Regions from separate parts of the Phaeospirillum tilakii genome, predicted to be linked through region 2. Evidence: predicted binding sites of a transcription regulator. Region 2 holds the regulator's gene; the other holds the start of a gene.
What was found. Region 2 encodes PhoB, which activates phosphate uptake and scavenging genes when phosphate is short. Its sites were predicted from a motif close to TNTCATAAAACTGTCA; they were not measured.
Positions count from the first base shown of each region.

Region 1: the regulator PhoB is predicted to act here: its motif matches at 1,359-1,374, upstream of pstS (phosphate ABC transporter substrate-binding protein PstS).

Region 1 is NZ_JBHUIY010000010.1:17,538-23,730, reverse strand. Features, by position in the region: gene ACFSNB_RS06795 (BaiN/RdsA family NAD(P)/FAD-dependent oxidoreductase) at 55-1,272, opposite strand; gene pstS (phosphate ABC transporter substrate-binding protein PstS) at 1,607-2,644, shown strand; gene pstC (phosphate ABC transporter permease subunit PstC) at 2,731-3,708, shown strand; gene pstA (phosphate ABC transporter permease PstA) at 3,705-4,598, shown strand; gene pstB (phosphate ABC transporter ATP-binding protein PstB) at 4,615-5,445, shown strand; gene pstS (phosphate ABC transporter substrate-binding protein PstS) at 5,462-6,193, shown strand, end outside.
Region 2 is NZ_JBHUIY010000050.1:1,094-11,851, reverse strand. Features, by position in the region: gene pstC (phosphate ABC transporter permease subunit PstC) at 1-1,099, shown strand, start outside; gene pstA (phosphate ABC transporter permease PstA) at 1,092-2,405, shown strand; gene pstB (phosphate ABC transporter ATP-binding protein PstB) at 2,413-3,204, shown strand; gene phoU (phosphate signaling complex protein PhoU) at 3,222-3,920, shown strand; gene phoB (phosphate regulon transcriptional regulator PhoB) at 3,917-4,645, shown strand; gene ACFSNB_RS16985 (protein adenylyltransferase SelO) at 4,782-6,176, opposite strand; gene ACFSNB_RS16980 (oxidoreductase) at 6,282-7,196, opposite strand; gene ACFSNB_RS16975 (MFS transporter) at 7,223-8,419, opposite strand; gene ACFSNB_RS16970 (LysR substrate-binding domain-containing protein) at 8,532-9,479, shown strand; gene ACFSNB_RS16965 (CCDC90 family protein) at 9,612-9,911, opposite strand; tRNA gene ACFSNB_RS16955 (tRNA-Ser) at 10,355-10,442, opposite strand.

The sequences.
Region 1 (6,193 bases), on a different contig from region 2:
CAAAGGGGGTTCGGGGCATCGCCCCGAGCGGGGTGCGGGGTGGCAACCCCGCCGCTACGCCGGCCGCTCGACCCAATCGGCCGCCGCGCTCCCGGCGGCGGCGCCGGTGGCGAAACAGGCGGTCAGCAGATAGCCCCCGGTCGGCGCCTCCCAATCCAGCATCTCGCCGGCGAGGAACAATCCCGGCCGCGTGCGGACCATCAACCCGTCATCCATCTCGGCGAAATCGACGCCGCCGGCGGTGGAGATCGCCTCGGCCAGCGGGCGGGGCCGGCGCAGCGGCAGCGGCAGCCCCTTGATGCCTGACGCCAGGGCGGCGGGATCGGCGAGGGCCTCGGCCGGCAGGCATTCGCGCAGCAGGCCGACCGCCGGGGCGGCGAGCGGCGGCAGCACCTTGCGCAGGAAGGTCGAGAACGAGCGGGCGCCGCGTGGGCGGGCCAGCGCCGCCGCCACCCGCGCGGCCGGCCAGTCGGGCAGCAGATCGAGGGTCGGCGCGGCGGCACCGGTCTGTTCCAGCGCGTCGCGCAGGGCGGCGGCGAAGGCATAGACCAGACCGCCCTCTATCCCGCTGGCGGTCAGGGTCAGTTCGCCGCGCCGCGACTGGCCGGCGAAGCTGAAGGTGACCGGGGCGAGGCGGCTGCCGGCGGCGCGGGCGGCGAAGGCGGGGCTCCAGTCGCAATCGAAACCGCAATTGGCCGGGCGCAGGGGGGCGATGGCGAGGCCGGCTGCGGTCAACGGCCCGACCCAAGCGCCGTCGCTGCCGAGCCGGGGCCAGGAGGCGCCGCCGAGCGCCAGCACCGTTGCCGCCGGCCGCACCGTGCGCGGCCCGTCGGGGGTGGTGAAGCTGAGGGCGCCGTCCTCGGTCCAGCCCAGCCAGCGGTGACGGGGATGGAGGGTGACGCCGAGATCGGCCAGCCGGCCCAGCCACGCCCGCAGCAACGGCGCCGCCTTCATCACGCGCGGGAACACCCGGCCGGAACTGCCGACGAAGGTTTCGATACCGAGATCGGCGGCCCAGGCGCGCAGTTCGGCCGGGCCGAACGCCGCCAGCAGCGGGGCGAGGCGGCCGGCGCGGGCGCCGTAGCGGGTGAGGAAGCGTTCGGCCGGCTCGCCATGGGTCAGGTTGAGCCCGCCCTTGCCGGCGCGCAGCAGCTTGCGGCCGGGAGTCGGCTGGGCCTCGTAGAGGGCGACGGCGTGGCCGCGTTCGGCCAGACGCTGCGCCGCCATCAGCCCGGCCGGCCCGGCCCCGATCACCGCCACTTCCGCGTCCATTTGGTCCACCTGTTCCGCTCGCGCCGGGATCCTAGAGCCGCTGGTCGCCAAAGGGAACCGGCTTCCGCCCCTTCGTGACGCTCCCATGGCGGTTTTGTGAAATTTTCACCACAAAAAACAACGCAATTCAAAGCGATCCAAGGAGATTGGAAATCTAAACATATATTTCACAAATAACCGGACCGCTTTCCGCTACCTACTCCCCCGACATCCCGGGCCGCGCGGCGCAGGAAAATGACCCATGACGAAGGATATTCTCCAAAGGTCTGGGGCGTGGCTCGCCCGGCTCGCTTCGCCGGAACGCGACTTCTAAACGGAACCAAGGGGACACCGCATGACGATCTTCAAACCGACCGCCCTTTGTCTTGCCCTGGGCGTGGCGCTGACCGCGGCGACCGCGCCGGCCCGGGCCGAGGATTTGCGTCTGGTCGGGTCGGGGGCGAGCTTCCCCTTCCCGATCTATTCGGCCTGGCTGAAGGATTTCAGCAAGCACACCCCCGGGGTGACGGTCGATTATCAGGCCAAGGGCAGCGGCGCCGGCATCCAGGACTTCATCAACAAGACGGTCGATTTCGCCGCCAGCGACGCGGCGATGAAGGACGAGGAAATCGCCCGGGTCGAGGGCGGCGCGGTGCTGCTGCCGATGACCGCCGGCGAGATCGTGCTGGCCTACAACCTGCCGGGCGGGATCAAGGGGCTGAAGCTGACCCGCGCCGCCTATGCCGGCATCTTCAGCGGCAGCGTCACCAAGTGGAACGATCCGGCGATCGCCGAGGCCAATCCGGGCCTCAAGCTGCCCGATCTGCCGATCACCGTGGTGCTGCGTTCCGACAGCTCGGGCACCACCTACAACTTCACCCAGCATCTGGCGGCGATCAGCCCGGCCTTCAAGCAGGAGGTCGGCACCGGCACCACCGTGCAGTGGCCGAAATCGCCCAAGTTCGTCGCCGCCCCCAAGAATGACGGCGTCACCGCCACCGTCAAGCAGACCCCCGGCGCGATCGGCTACATCGAATATGGCTACGCCAAGCTGACCAAAGCCGAGACCGCCCTGCTCGAGAACAAGGCCGGCAAGTTCGTCGCCGCCGGCGAGGCCTCGGGCAAGGCCGCCCTGGCCGGCGCCCAGCCGCCGAGCGACACCGACCTGCGGATGTGGATCCCCGACCCCGACGGCGCCGAGGCCTATCCGATCGCCTCGTTCACCTGGATGCTGTTCTACCAGCACCAGGACCCGAAGAAGGCCGAGATCCTGCGCAAGCTGGTCGAATACGGCCTGACCGACGGGCAGAAGGCGGCGGATGCGATGGGCTACATCCCGCTGCCGGCCAACATCGTCGCCAAGGTCCGCGCCGCCTCGGCCGCGATCCAGTAACCCGCTCCGGGCGAGGGCGGGCGACGGGCCGGCAGCGGCCGCCGCCCGCCCCCGCCCTTCCCCGCTCCCGGGACAAAGGCCACCCCATGTCATCCGAGCCGTTCTCCGCCGCCTTGCCGGAAGGCGCCCTCACCCGGCCGCCCTCGGCGTTCGACCATCTGGCCGACCGCGCCTTCCGCTCCCTCGCGCTGGTCGCCGCCGCCGCCCTGATCCTGCTGCTGGCCTACATCCTGTGGAAAATCGGGGTCAAGGCGCTGCCGGCGATCGGCGAGCACCACTTCGCCTTCCTGACCGATTCGGCCTGGGACGTGTCGAACCGCTCGTTCGGCATCCTGCCCGAGATCTGGGGCACGCTGTATTCCTCGCTGCTGGCGCTGGGCGTGGCCGGCTTCTTCGGGCTGACGGTGGCGATCTTCCTGACCCAGGATTTCCTGCCGCCGCGCCTCGCCGTGCTGTTCCGCACCGTGATCGAGATGCTGGCCGCGATCCCCAGCGTGGTGTTCGGCCTGTGGGGCATCTTCGTGGTGATCCCGACCATCCGTCCGCTGGCCGACTGGCTCAATGCCGAGCTGGGCTGGCTGCCGTTCTTCGGCACCACGCTGAGCGGTCCCGGCCTGCTGCCCGCCACCATCGTGCTGGCGATCATGGTGCTGCCGACCATCACCGCGATTTCCCAGGACGCGCTGCAATCGATCCCCTACCGCACCAAGGAGGCCGCCTACGGGATGGGCGCCACCAAGTGGGAGGCGATCCTCAAGGTGCTGCTGCCGACCGCCGCCGGCGGGATCTTCTCCGCCCTGGTGCTGGGCTTCGGCCGCGCCCTGGGCGAGACGATGGCGCTCGCCATGCTGATCGGCAATTCCAACCAGATCAGCCTCAGCCTGTTCTCGCCGGGCGACACCCTGGCCTCGCTGCTGGCCTCGCACTTCCCCGAGGCGGGCGAGGTCGAGGTCGGCGCCCTGATGTACGCCGCCCTGGTGCTGCTGGCGATCACGCTGCTGGTCAACATCGCCGGCAACCTGCTGCTGGCCCTCACCCAACGCCGGATTTCGGGGAAATCATGACCGCGATCGACACCTCCCTCGCCGCCGACCGGGCCGCGCCGCCCCGGCTGCACCGCTCGCTGACCGAGCCGCGCGAGATCAAGAACCTGCTGCTGTCCGGCCTGACCTGGGTGGTGGCGCTGGCCGCCGCCGTGCCGCTGATCTCGGTGCTGGTGATGCTGATCGGCACCGGCGGCGCCCGGCTCGGGCTCGAATTGTTCACCGAGCTGCCCCCGGCCGGGTTCGAGCTGGGCGGCGGCTTCGGCAACGCCATCCTCGGCACCCTGGTGATGGTGGCGCTGGCCTCGGTGGTCAGCATCCCGCTCGGGATCCTGGCGGCGGTCTATCTGGCCGAGATCGGCCCCGACAGCCGGCTGGCCGGCACCACCCGCTTCGTCGCCAAGGTGCTGACCGGCTTCCCCTCGATCCTGGCCGGGGTGTTCGTCTACGCCGCGGTGGTGCTGACGATGGGGCGCTATTCCGCGCTGGCCGGCGGCCTCGCGCTGGCGGTGCTGATGCTGCCCACCGTGATCCTGACCGCCGCCGAGGCGATGGCGATGGTGCCGCGCAAGATGAAGGACGCCGCGCTGGGGATGGGCTGCACCCACAGCCAGATGATCTGGCAGGTGGTGCTGCCGACCGCCCTGCCCGGGATCCTGACCGGGGTGATGCTGGCGGTGGCCCGCGTCGCCGGCGAATCCGCCCCGCTGCTGTTCACCGCCCTGTTCAGCAATTACTGGCTGACCAGCCTGGGTGAGCCGACCGCCTCGCTGTCGATCCTGATCTACAACTTCTCCAGCATGCCGTTCGACAACCAGATCGAGCTGGCCTGGGCCGCCTCGCTGGTGCTGGTGCTGATCGTCCTGCTGTTCAACATCACCTCGCGCCTGATCGGGCGCCCGAAGGTCTAGCAAGGGAGCGCGCGACATGGCCGCGATCGAACAGAACATCACCCCGGGCGCCGACACCGTCACCCCCGGCGCCAATCCGGTCGCCATCGACGTCCGGATCGACCAGATCCATTACGGCTCGTTCCTGGCGGTGCGCGACAGCGCGATCCAGATCGAGAAGGGCAAGATCACCGGCTTCATCGGCCCGTCCGGCTGTGGCAAGAGCACGGTGCTGCGCAGCCTCAACCGCATGAACGACATGGTGCGGGGCTTCTCGCTGGCCGGCAACGTCCACTTCCTCGGCAGCGACATCTATCACCCCAAGGTCAACCCGGTGGTGGTGCGGCGCTACATCGGCATGGTGTTCCAGCAGCCCAACCCGTTCTCGATGAGCATCTACGACAACGTCGCCTTCGGCCTGCGGCTCAACCGCTTCAAGGGCGACCTTGACGAAAAGGTCGAACTGGCGCTGCGCCGCGCCGCGCTGTGGGACGAGGTCAAGGACAAGCTGAAGGCCAGCGGCCTGTCGCTGTCGGGCGGCCAGCAACAGCGCCTGTGCATCGCCCGCGCCGTCGCCACCGAGCCGTCGGTGCTGCTGATGGACGAGCCCTGCTCGGCGCTCGACCCGATCGCCACCCGCCGGATCGAGGAGCTGATGCTGGAGCTGAAGCAGGATTACACCATCGCGATGGTGACCCATAACATGCAGCAGGCCACCCGCGTCGCCGACATCACAGCGTTCTTCTCGGTCGATATCTCGCAGGGCGGCCGCACCGGCTATCTGGTCGAGGTCGGCGAGACCCGCCAGATCTTCCACGATCCGCGCGAGAAGCTGACCAAGGAATACATTCGCGGCGAGTTCAGCTGAGCCAGGGGAGGCGGCGATGCGCTGGTTTCCGCTGCCCGGCCTCGGCCTGCTGGCCCTGGCCTGCGCCCTCGCCGCCCCGGCGCGGGCCGAGACCCTGGCGCTGACCGGGGCGGGAGCCAGCTTCCCCGCCCCGCTCTACCTGCGGCTGGCCGAGGATTTCCAGGCCCACCATCCCGGGGTGACGGTGTCCTATGCCAGCGTCGGCAGCGGCGAGGGCCTCGCCCGCTTCCTCGCCGACGCGGTCGATTTCGGCGCCAGCGACCAGCCGCCCAGCCCGCCGGAGGCCGCCCGCGCCGGCCACGGGCTGGTGCTGGTCCCCGCCACCGCCGGGATGGTGGTGGTGGCCTACAACCTGCCCGGCCTCCAAGGGGACCTGCGCCTGCCGGCCGACGCCACCGCCGGCATCTTCGCCGGGCGGATCCGCTTCTGGGACGATCCGGCGCTGGTCGCCGCCAATCCCGGCCTCAAACTGCCCCACCGCTCGATCGCGGTGGTGGTGCGCCAGGAGGCCAGCGGCACCACCGCCGCCTTCACCCGCGCCCTCGCCGCCGCCAGTCCGCTCTGGCGCGAGGCCCGTCTCGGCACCGGCAAGACCATCGCCTGGCCCGGCGCGGTGATGAAGGCACGCGGCAACGAAGCCGTCTCCGCCCGCCTGCGCATCAGCGACTGGTCGATCGGCTATGTCGAATACGGCTTCGCCGAACGACTCGGCCTGCCGATGGCCGCGCTGCAAAACGCCGCCGGGGCC
Region 2 (10,758 bases):
CTACAACGAGATCCGCAACGTCGCCCACAACGGTACCGCGCCGAGCAGCCCGGCGGTGGCCGAGGCCGCCCATCATCTGCTCGCCCTGCGCGAGACGATGTTCGCCACCGTCGCCGCGCTGGCCCTCGGCGTCGCCGTCGCCGGTCTGGCCTGGGCCCGCACCCGGGTCCATCGCGACCTGCGCGCCCGCAACCGGGTCGAACGGGTGGTGACGATCGCGCTGATGATCTCCTCGACCGTGGCGATCTTCACCACCATCGGCATCGTCCTGTCGCTGCTGTTCGAATCGCTGCGCTTCTTCCAGTTCGTGCCGCTGACCGACTTCCTGTTCGGCACCTCGTGGAGCCCGCAGACGGCGATGCGCGCCGGCCAGGTCGGCAGTTCGGGCGCGTTCGGCGCGGTGCCGCTGTTCACCGGCACCCTGCTGATCGCCGGCATCGCCCTGGTGGTGGCGGTGCCGATCGGGCTGCTGGCCGCGATCTACATGGCGGAATACGCCCTGCCCCGCTTCCGCGCGGTGGTCAAGCCGCTGCTCGAGGTGCTGGCCGGCATCCCCACCGTGGTCTACGGCTTCTTCGCCGCCCTCACCGTCGCCCCGTTCGTGCGCGACACCGGCCTCGCCCTCGGCCTCGACGTCGCCTCGGAAAGCGCGCTGGCCGCCGGGCTGGTGATGGGGATCATGATCATCCCCTTCGTCTCCTCGCTGTCGGACGACGTCATCACCGCCGTGCCGCAATCCCTGCGCGAGGGTGCCTACGGCCTGGGCGCCACCAAGTCCGAGACGATCAAGCAGGTGGTGCTGCCCGCCGCTTTGCCCGGCATCGTCGGCGGCGTGCTGCTGGCCGCCTCGCGCGCGATCGGCGAGACGATGATCGTGGTGATGGCCGCCGGGCTGGCCGCCAACCTCACCGCCAATCCGCTCAAGGCGGTGACCACCGTCACCACCCAGATCGTCACCCTGCTGGTCGGCGACCAGGAATTCGACAGCCCGAAGACCCTGGCGGCCTTCGCCCTCGGCCTCGCTCTGTTCACCATCACCCTTTCGCTCAACGCCGTGGCGTTGCACATCGTCAACAGGTACCGGGAAAGATATGACTGACACCACCCAGGCCGCCGCGTTGGCCGCCGAGCGGACCAGCGCCGACACCGTCGCCGCCCGGCTGAAGCGGCGCCATGCCGCCGAACGCCGCTTCCGCGCCGTCGGACTGGGCGCGGTGCTGTTCGCCCTTGGCTTCCTCGGCATCCTGCTCACCACCATCCTCGGCAACGGGATGTCGGCCTTCCTCTCGACCTACGTCAAGGTCGAGGCCAGCTTCGACCCGGCCCTGCTCGGGATCGAGGGCGCCCCCACCGCCGAGACCATCGCCGCCGCCGATTATCGCGCGGTGATCCGCCAGGGGCTGGCGCGCGCCTTTCCCGAGGCGCAGAGCCGCACCGAGCAGCGCCAGTTGATGGGGTTGGTGTCGAGCGGGGCCGAGGCCGACCTGCGGTCGATGCTGCGCGATGACCCGGCCCTGCTCGGCCAGACCCGCGAGGTCTGGCTGCTGGCCAACGACGACATCGACATGGCGGTCAAGGGCCACGCCCCGCGTCAGGCCGGCGTTCCCGGCAGCCGGCTGAGCGAGAACCAGTTGCGCTGGCTGAGCGCGCTCGAGGCGCGCGACGCGGTCAAGACCCGCTTCAACACCATCCTGTGGACCTCGGGCGATTCGCGCCAGCCGGAACTGGCCGGGTTGTGGGGGGCGATCGTCGGCTCGGTGTTCTCGCTGACCATCACCCTGCTGGTCAGCTTCCCGCTCGGGGTCGCCACCGCGGTCTATCTGGAGGAATTCGCCCCCAAGAACCGCTGGACCGACCTGATCGAGGTCAACATCAACAATCTGGCGGCGGTGCCGTCGGTGGTGTTCGGCCTGCTCGGGCTCGCGGTGTTCCTCAACGCCTTCGGCATGCCGCGCTCGGCCCCGCTGGTCGGCGGTCTGGTGCTGGCGCTGATCTGTCTGCCCACCATCATCATCGCCGCCCGCGCGGCGATGAAGGCGGTGCCGCCCTCGATCCGCGAGGCCGCCGCCGGGCTCGGCGCCTCGCGGCTCCAGGTGGTGGTCGATCACGTCCTGCCGCTGTCGATGCCGGGAATCCTGACCGGCACCATCCTCGGCATGGCCCACGCCCTGGGCGAGACCGCGCCGCTCTTGATGATCGGCATGGTCGCCTTCATCGTCGACATCCCGGCCACCCCGCTCGACCCGGCGGCGGTGCTGCCGGTCCAGGTCTATCTGTGGGCCGACAGTCCCGAACGCGCCTTCGTCGAGCGCACCTCGGCCGCGATCATGGTGCTGCTGCTGTTCCTGGCGGCGATGAATCTTGTCGCGATCCTGCTGCGCAAGAAATTCGAAAGAAAGTGGTAGCCGTCTCATGAACAGCCCGGTCAACCCCCGCGCCATCGAGGGCCGCGCCAAGATCTCGGCCCGGGGTCTCAACGTCCATTACGCCGAAAAGCACGCGCTGCATTCGGTCGATCTCGACATCCATTCCGGCGAGGTCACCGCGCTGATCGGCCCGTCCGGCTGCGGCAAATCGACCTTCCTGCGCTGCATCAACCGGATGAACGACATGGTCGAGACGGCGCGGGTCAGCGGCCGGCTGACCATCGACGGCGCCGACATCTACGATCGCGGCCTCGACGTGGTGCAGTTGCGGGCGCGGGTGGGGATGGTGTTCCAGAAGCCCAATCCCTTCCCCAAATCGATCTACGACAACGTCGCCTACGGTCCGCGCATCCACGGCCTCGCCCGCGACCAGGAGGAACTGGACGAGATCGTGATGACCAGCCTGGAAAAGGCCGGCCTGCTGGGCGAGGTCAAGGACCGGCTGACCGAATCCGGCACCGGCCTGTCGGGCGGGCAGCAACAGCGGCTGTGCATCGCCCGCGCCATCGCGGTCGGCCCCGAGGTGATCCTGATGGACGAGCCCTGTTCGGCGCTCGACCCGATCGCCACCGCCAAGGTCGAGGAACTGATCGACGAGCTGCGCGACAATTACACCATCGTGATCGTCACCCATTCGATGCAGCAGGCGGCGCGGGTGTCGCAGCGCACCGCCTTCTTTCATCTCGGCAAGCTGATCGAGGTCGGCGACACCGAACAGATCTTCACCAATCCGCAACAGCCCCTGACCCAGGGCTACATCACCGGCCGCTTCGGATAATCACGGGAGGGCCGCGCATGGAAGAAGTGCATACCGTCAAATCCTACGACGAGGAACTGGCCCACCTGACCGGGATCATCGCCCGGATGGGGGGAATGGCCGAGGCCCAGCTGACCGCCGGGCTTCAGGCGCTGGCCCGGCGCGACGACGACCTCGCTCAGCGGGTGGTGGCCGGCGACGCCCGCATCGACGAACTCGACCGCGAGGTGCAGAGCTTCGCCGTCCGCCTGCTGGCGCTGCGCCAGCCGATGGCGGTCGATCTGCGCCAGATCGTCGGCGCCCTCAACATCTCGGGCGAGATCGAGCGGGTCGGCGATTATGCCGCCAACCTCGCCAAGCGGGCGTTGGTGCTCAACCGCGCCGGCATCACCGCGCCGGTGGCCGGGGTGGTGCGGCTGGGTGAGATGGTGCGCGGCCTGCTGAAGGACGTGCTCGACGCCTATCTCGAAAAGGACCTGACCAAGGCGCTCGGGGTGTGGAGCCGCGACGAAGAGGTCGACGCGATGTACAACGCGGTGATGCAGGATCTGATCACCCTGATGACCGAGGATCCCGGCACCATCGCCACCGCCACCCACCTGTTGTTCATGGCCAAGAACATCGAACGAATCGGCGACCACGCCACCAACATCGCCGAGGCCCTGCATTACCAGATCCTCGGCACCTCGCCGGCCGGTTCGCGGCCGAAGGGAAACACCGTCGGAGGACCGGAATGAGCCAGCGCGACCCCAACCCGGCCGGGCAGGCCAAGCCGCTGATCCTGATCGTCGAGGACGAAGCCTCGCTCGCCACCATGCTGCGCTACAACCTCGAGAAGGAGGGGTTCCGCGTCTGCGAGGCCGGCGACGGCGAGGAGGCGCTGACCCTGGTGGCGGAACGCCGGCCCGATCTGGTGCTGCTCGACTGGATGCTGCCGGCGCTGTCGGGGATCGAGGTCTGCCGCCAGTTGCGGCGCAAGCCGGCCACCCGCGACCTGCCGATCATCATGCTGACCGCGCGCGGCGAGGAAAGCGACAAGATCCGCGGCCTCAACACCGGGGCCGACGATTACCTGACCAAGCCGTTTTCGCTGCCCGAACTGATGGCCCGCACCCGCGCCCTGCTGCGCCGGGTCCAGCCGGTGCCGCAGAAGGGCCAGCTGGCCTGGGGCGACATCAGCATGGACCTCGCCGCCCACCGCGTCTCCCGCGCCGGCCGGCCGATCCATCTCGGCCCGACCGAGTTCCGCCTGCTGCAATTCTTTCTCCAGCATCCCGGCACGGTGTTCTCGCGCGAGGAACTGCTCGACGCGGTGTGGGGGCCGGACATCTATGTCGAGCCGCGCACGGTGGACGTCCATATCCGCCGCCTGCGCAAGGCGCTCAACTGCGACACCGAAAGCGACATCATCCGCACCGTCCGCGCCGCCGGCTACGCCCTCGACGCCGAATCCGCCGCCTGATTGCCCGGGCTCCGCCCGGACCCGCCAAGGGCCGCAAGGCCCTTGGAACCCTTTGATTGTCCTTCGGAACCCCGACCATCGACGGGATCCAAGGGCCCCCGGCCCTTGGCGGGTGCGGGCAGAGCCCGCCTCTTCCTCAGGTGCCGCAGAAGGTGCGGTGGGGCGGCGCCTCGGGCGGCGGCGGGGCCTGATAGGCCTCCAGCCCCGGCCGGGTCCGGTAAGGCTCGGCCAGCACCGCCAGCAGCCGCTCGAACGGGGCCAGATCGCCCGCCTCGGCCGCCGCCAGCGCGTCCTCGACCCGCTGGTTGCGCGGGATGTAGGCCGGATTGTGCCGCCGCATCAGGTCGACGACCGGAGCGCGGGCGCGCCAGCGTTCGCCCCAGCCCTGCGGCAGCGGCGGATCGGGATCGTCGCTCAGGGCGCGGAAGGTATTGGTGTAATCGGCGCCGGTGCGCTGCATCCAGTCGAGCAGTTCGGCAATCAGCGCCTCGTCGCCGGGCTGGAGCGCGGCCAGGCCGAGCTTGCCCCCCAGCATCGCCCGATGGCGCGCCGTCACCGTGGCGCCGAACCCCTCGATCACCGCCTCGGCCCGCGCCAGCCCGTCGGGATCGAGCGGCAGCAGCGCCTCGGCCAGCCGGGCAAGGTTCCACTGCGCGCAGGCCATCTGGTTGCCGAAGGCGTAGCGGCCGCCATGATCGATCGAGCTGAACACCATCGCCGGGTGGTAGCGGTCGAGGAAGGCGCACGGGCCGTAATCGATCGTCTCGCCGGAAATGGTCATGTTGTCGCTGTTCATCACCCCGTGGACGAAGCCGACCCGCATCCAGCCGACCACCAGATCGGCCTGCCGGTCGGCCACCGCCGCCAGGAAGGCCCACGGCAGGTCGTCGCGACCGGCGAGGCCGGGATCGTGCCGCGCCACCGCGTAATCGAGCAGCGCCCGCAGCTCGGCCGCGCCGCGCCGCGCCGCATATTCGAAGCTGCCGACCCGCAGATGGCTGGCGGCGACCCGGGTCAGGATCGCCCCGGCCAGCGGGGTCTGGCGCAGCACCGTCTCGCCGGTCGTCACCACCGCCAGGGCGCGGGTGGTGGGCAGGCCGAGGGCGTGCATCGCCTCGCCGAACAGATATTCGCGCAGCATCGGCCCGAGCGCGGCGCGACCGTCGCCGCCGCGCGAATAGGGGGTACGCCCCGCCCCCTTCAATTGGAGATCGACCCGGCCGCCATCGGGGCGGAGATGCTCGCCGAGCAGGATCGCCCGCCCGTCGCCGAGGACGTTGAAAAAACCGAACTGATGGCCGGCATAGGCCTGGGCCAGCGGTTCGGCCCCCTCGGGCAGGCAATTGCCGGCGAACAGCGGCGCCGCCTCCCCCGCCTCGCCGAGGGCAGGGTCGAGCCCCAGCTCGGCGGCGAGGGCGTGATTGAACCGCACCAGCCGGGGCGCGGCGACCGGACTCGGCCCGATCCGGGTGTAGAGCGTCGGCGGCAGGCGGCCATAGCTGTTGTCGAAGCGCCAGCAAGGCTGCGGCATCATGGCTCTCCCAAGTCTGCTTTTCAGACTTAGTCTAATGCCAAACCTCGCCGAAGACCAGGAACGAGGCGTCCCCCCCCCGACAGACGCTCAGCCGAGGATCGCTCAGCCGGGGCCGTCGCTGGCGGCGGCCAGCAGCGGCACGACCAGATCGCTGATCGGCGTCGGGATGCCATGGAAGCGGCCATAACGCTGCACCACCCCGTTGCGGATGTCCCATTCGAGCGGGCGGCCGGCCTCCCGGTCGGCGAGGATCGAGCTGCCCATGTCGGCCGGCAGAGCCTGGAACTGGGCCAGGATCTCTTGCGCCACCGCGTCGCCCAGCACCGCGCCCTCCGCCCGCGCCACCGCCAGGCCTTCCCGCAGATAGGCCAGCGCCAGCCCGGCGATGTCGGCGCGGGAGAACATCGCGGCGCGGCGCCCCGCCAGCACCATCAGCCCCGCCACCGCGTTCTGGAGCAGCTTGCGCCAGGCCAGGGAGGTGAAATCGGCAGCGGCGGCGAGCTCGACCGCGCAGCGCGTCCCCTGCAACGCCGCCACCACCACGCCGACCGCCGGCGTCTGTGGCAGGGTGAGGCGGGGCTTGCCGCGCAGCCAGACCGAACCGTCCGGCTGGCGTTGGGCGGGGAACCACACCACCGAGGGCAGCACCGGGCTGCCGGGCAGGGAGGGGGCGATGCGCCTTTCCTGCTCGACGCCATTCTGCAACACGCAGACCACGGTCCGCGCGTCGCACAAGGCGGCAAACCACGGCGCCGCCGCCTCGATCTGGGTTGCCTTGACCGCGACGAAGAGCAGATCGACCGTGGTTTCGATCGTGGCCGGATCGGTCCGCACCGGCCCCGGAACCAGAAGGTCGCCGCCGTCGCCGCGCAGGGTCAGCGACGGCAGCGCCGTGCGGCCACACAGCATCGGGGTGCGGCCGGCCTCGTGCAGCGCGGCGGCGATGGTGGTGCCGATCGCCCCCGGACCGAGCAGGGCGATGGTGGGCGCAATGGTGGGAAGCGGAGGGGGGGCCATCGTGATGGATACCTGCGGTGTGGGGGTTATCGGGGGGTCTGGCGGCGGGGCAGATGGGGCCGCAGCATCAGCACCAGCGGCAGGATCAGGACGGCGGTCGCCGCCGTGGCCAGCACGCCGATCGTCCGGGTGCCGTGGTCGGCGATCGCGCCATACAGGATCGGCGCGATCCCGCCCGCGCCGATCACGCAGGTGTAGAAGATCGCGAAGGCCCGGCTCCGGTCGCCCCGGGCCAGCTCGGGCACGGTGCCGTACAGAACCGAGGAGGTGCCGTTCAGCACGAGGCCGAGCCAGGGCAGCAGGACGAGGGTCGGCAGCAGCGGGGTGACCAGCGTCGCCGCGATCAGCGCCGCCGTGGCGGCTTCGGTCGCCAGCACGCTGCCGACCACCCCCAGCCGCTCGCCGAGCCAGGCACAGCCCGCCTTGCCGAACGCCCCGCCGATGAACAGCAAAGCGAGGGCGGCGCCGATTGTGGGCGTGTCCCCGCCCCGTTGCTGGATGAGGAAGGGCAGGAACAGCAGATAGCCCATCCGGGTCGCCGTATCGAGCGCCCCGATCGTCGCGAGGATCGGAAAGCCGCCACGGCCACCGCCGGCTTCCGTCCGGTTCGGGGCGGTCCGGGTGGCGGGAACCGCCGGGACCAGTCCCCCCAGGGCGACCGCCAGCCCGAACCCCAGCACCGCCAGCACCACCAGCACCGCGCGCCAGTCGAGCAGCGGCAACAGCAGCGCGATCAGCGCCGGCAAGGCGGCTTTGCCGAGATCGCCGGAAAAATTGTAAAGGCCGAGGGGACGTCGCGACGCCTCGCCGTAATTGTCGGCCACCAGCGCCGAAGCCCGCGGATGCTGGAGGCTCGATCCGAGCCCGGCGACGACCAGACCGACGCACAGCCCGGCAAAACCGAAGGGCAGCGCCATGATCAGCAGGCCGGTCGCGGCGAGGACGGTCGCCAGGACCAGCACCGCGCGCGGCGACCAAGCGCGCAGCACACGGTCGGACGGGATCTGGAGACCCCCCATGGTGGCGGAATAGAGGGCGCGCACCACCGCCACCCCCGCATAGGACAGCCCGAACTGCCCCTGCCAGAGCGGCAGGAAGGCGTAGAGGCCATCGGTGTAGCCGTCATGCAGGGCGTGGGCGAGACAGGCCGCCAGCAGGCTGCGCTTCTGCCGGGGCGCCCGAGAATCGGGCGGCGTCCCGGAAAGGTCTGTCGAGGAGGCCATGGGCAGGGCTCGGTCGTACCGGTTGCGGATCCCAACCCTATCCATGTGAAATTTTATCGACTAGCCTGTTTCCCATCACGGATAGCGTTCGTTTTTCTCACGGATCCGCCCGATGCGTCGCCTTCCCCCCTTGAACGCCCTGCGCATCTTCGAGGTCGCCGCCCGGACCGGCAGCTATGCCGAGGCCGGGGCCGAACTCGGCCTGACCCATGGCGCGGTCAGCCGCCAGATCGCCACGCTCGAAGGCTGGCTGGGGCAACGGCTGTTCACCCGGGACGGAAGGCGGATGGTGGCGACGCCGGCGGCGAAGATCTTCGCCGCCGAGGTCGGCCTGTCGTTCGACCGTCTGGCGGTGGCGGCGGAGGCCTGCGGCCGCCCCGCCGCGCGGCGCCTGCTGCGGGTCAGCGCCCCGACCAGTCTGGCGATGCGCTGGCTGATCCCCCGGCTCGACCGCTATCACGCCGATCATCCCCAGGTCGAAGTGGTGGTCACGACGGTGTCCTGCGTGGTGGAGGATCTGCGCGGCGGCGTCGATGTGTCGATCCGCCGTGGCGTGGCCCGCGACGATCTGTGGCCCCGGCATCGCGCCGTTCCGGTGCTGGAGGACGTCGACACGCTGATCATGAGCCCGGCACTGTTCGCGCGCCGGCCGGTGCTGGTTCCGGCCGACATCGAGGGGCACACCCTGCTGGCCAGCGAAACCCGTGCCGGCGACTGGGCCAACTGGCTTGAGGCGGCCGGACTGGCCCATCTGGCCGGCCTGCCCCGCCGGACCTTCGACCACTTCTTCGTGACGCGTCAGGCGGTGGAAGACGGGCTGGGCCTGGGGATCGGTCCGCTGCCGATGCTGGAGCTCGACGTTGCCGCCGGCCGGCTGCTGACGCCGCTGCCGGAGATCCGGGTGCCACGCACCGGGTATGTCGCGATCATCCCCCGCCGGGCCGAGGCCGGCACCCTGGCCACCGGCTTCGTCGATTGGCTGGTCGAAGAGAGGCGCGCCTCGGCAGACCCCGGCGTGGACCGTGGGGGCGAGGATCGGGCCTGCGAGGGGCGGATCTGACCTCCAGCAACGGCTTCCCTCGCGGTTGGACTCCCGCAGGCGACATGGCGCGCGCAAGCAGCAAACGCGCGCCCGGCGGGTCAAGGCCGCAACCGCTCGGTTGGACGCGCGCCAAGCCGAGCCGGGGCGCCGTCAGTGCAGCAGCTTGACGGCGGCGATGATCAGCGCGGTCTGGGCGACGATGGTGCCGAACATCCACTTGATGATGTCAGCTTTTGCCTCGGCGATCTCGGCTTTCAGTTCGGTTCTCACCGCAGCGATCCCGGCTTTCAGTTCGGTTTTCACCTCGGCGATCTCAGCCTTCAGTTCGGTTTTGGCTTCGATCAGATCGGTCTTGGTCGCCGCCTGGCTGTCGAGAAACTCGCCGAGGGCCTCGACCTGGGCGCGACTGAAGCCGGCATCCTGAAGCCTGAAGGCGGCGTTGGTGCTCATGCCGCCTTCTCCCGCAGCCTGACCCCCGGCCCGCCACCGTCGATGAATTCGACCCCAGCCCCCTCCAGGGTGGCGCGGATGGTTTCCACGGTACGTGGGTAGAGGCTCTCGCCCCGTTCCAGGCGGGTGATGGTTCCCGGGGCGACATCGGCTAGGGCGGCAAGCTCCCTTACGCCCAACCCCAGGCCCGCACGGGCCATCCTGCATTGTTCTGGCGTCATCGGAAGATTGATATCCCGCATCAATGAGCGCGTTGACGGCGACCGGCGCCGTTTGACACACTGTATCAATCTTGCAACCAAGGGGCAAGGTGGCCGGATGAGGGGGCGGCTCGGAAGTCTCGCCCGCCCCCACGCGAAGGCCCGATTGGGGAGTCATTGCGGGATCAGACGGGGCCCCAAAAACAAGAAACCAAGCCTTTTCAGGGGCTTGGTTCGAATTGTTGGCGGAAGCGGTGGGATTCGAACCCACGAATCCTTGCGGATTGCTGGTTTTCAAGACCAGTGCCTTCAACCACTCGGCCACGCTTCCCCCGGCATACGGGGCCAGGACAACTGATACCCCGCGAGGGGCCGTGGTGGCAAGCCTCGGCGCGGCGGCGCGCCGCCCGCCCCCGCCCGGACCGGCCGGCGCGCGTGTCACGGCGATGAACGTCATAGACAAAAAACCATAGCGCGAACGGGTGACAGTAAATCTCACGCCAAGTCTTTCGACCGAAGGGCGAGATCGACGCATTACGGTTCAAATTCCACCAATTTTGCCGATAAAATCATTTCCGGCGCCCCGCGCCGACTGCCATGATCAATGCCGCCGCCCCGGCGGGATTTCCCCCACCGCATTCTTTGGT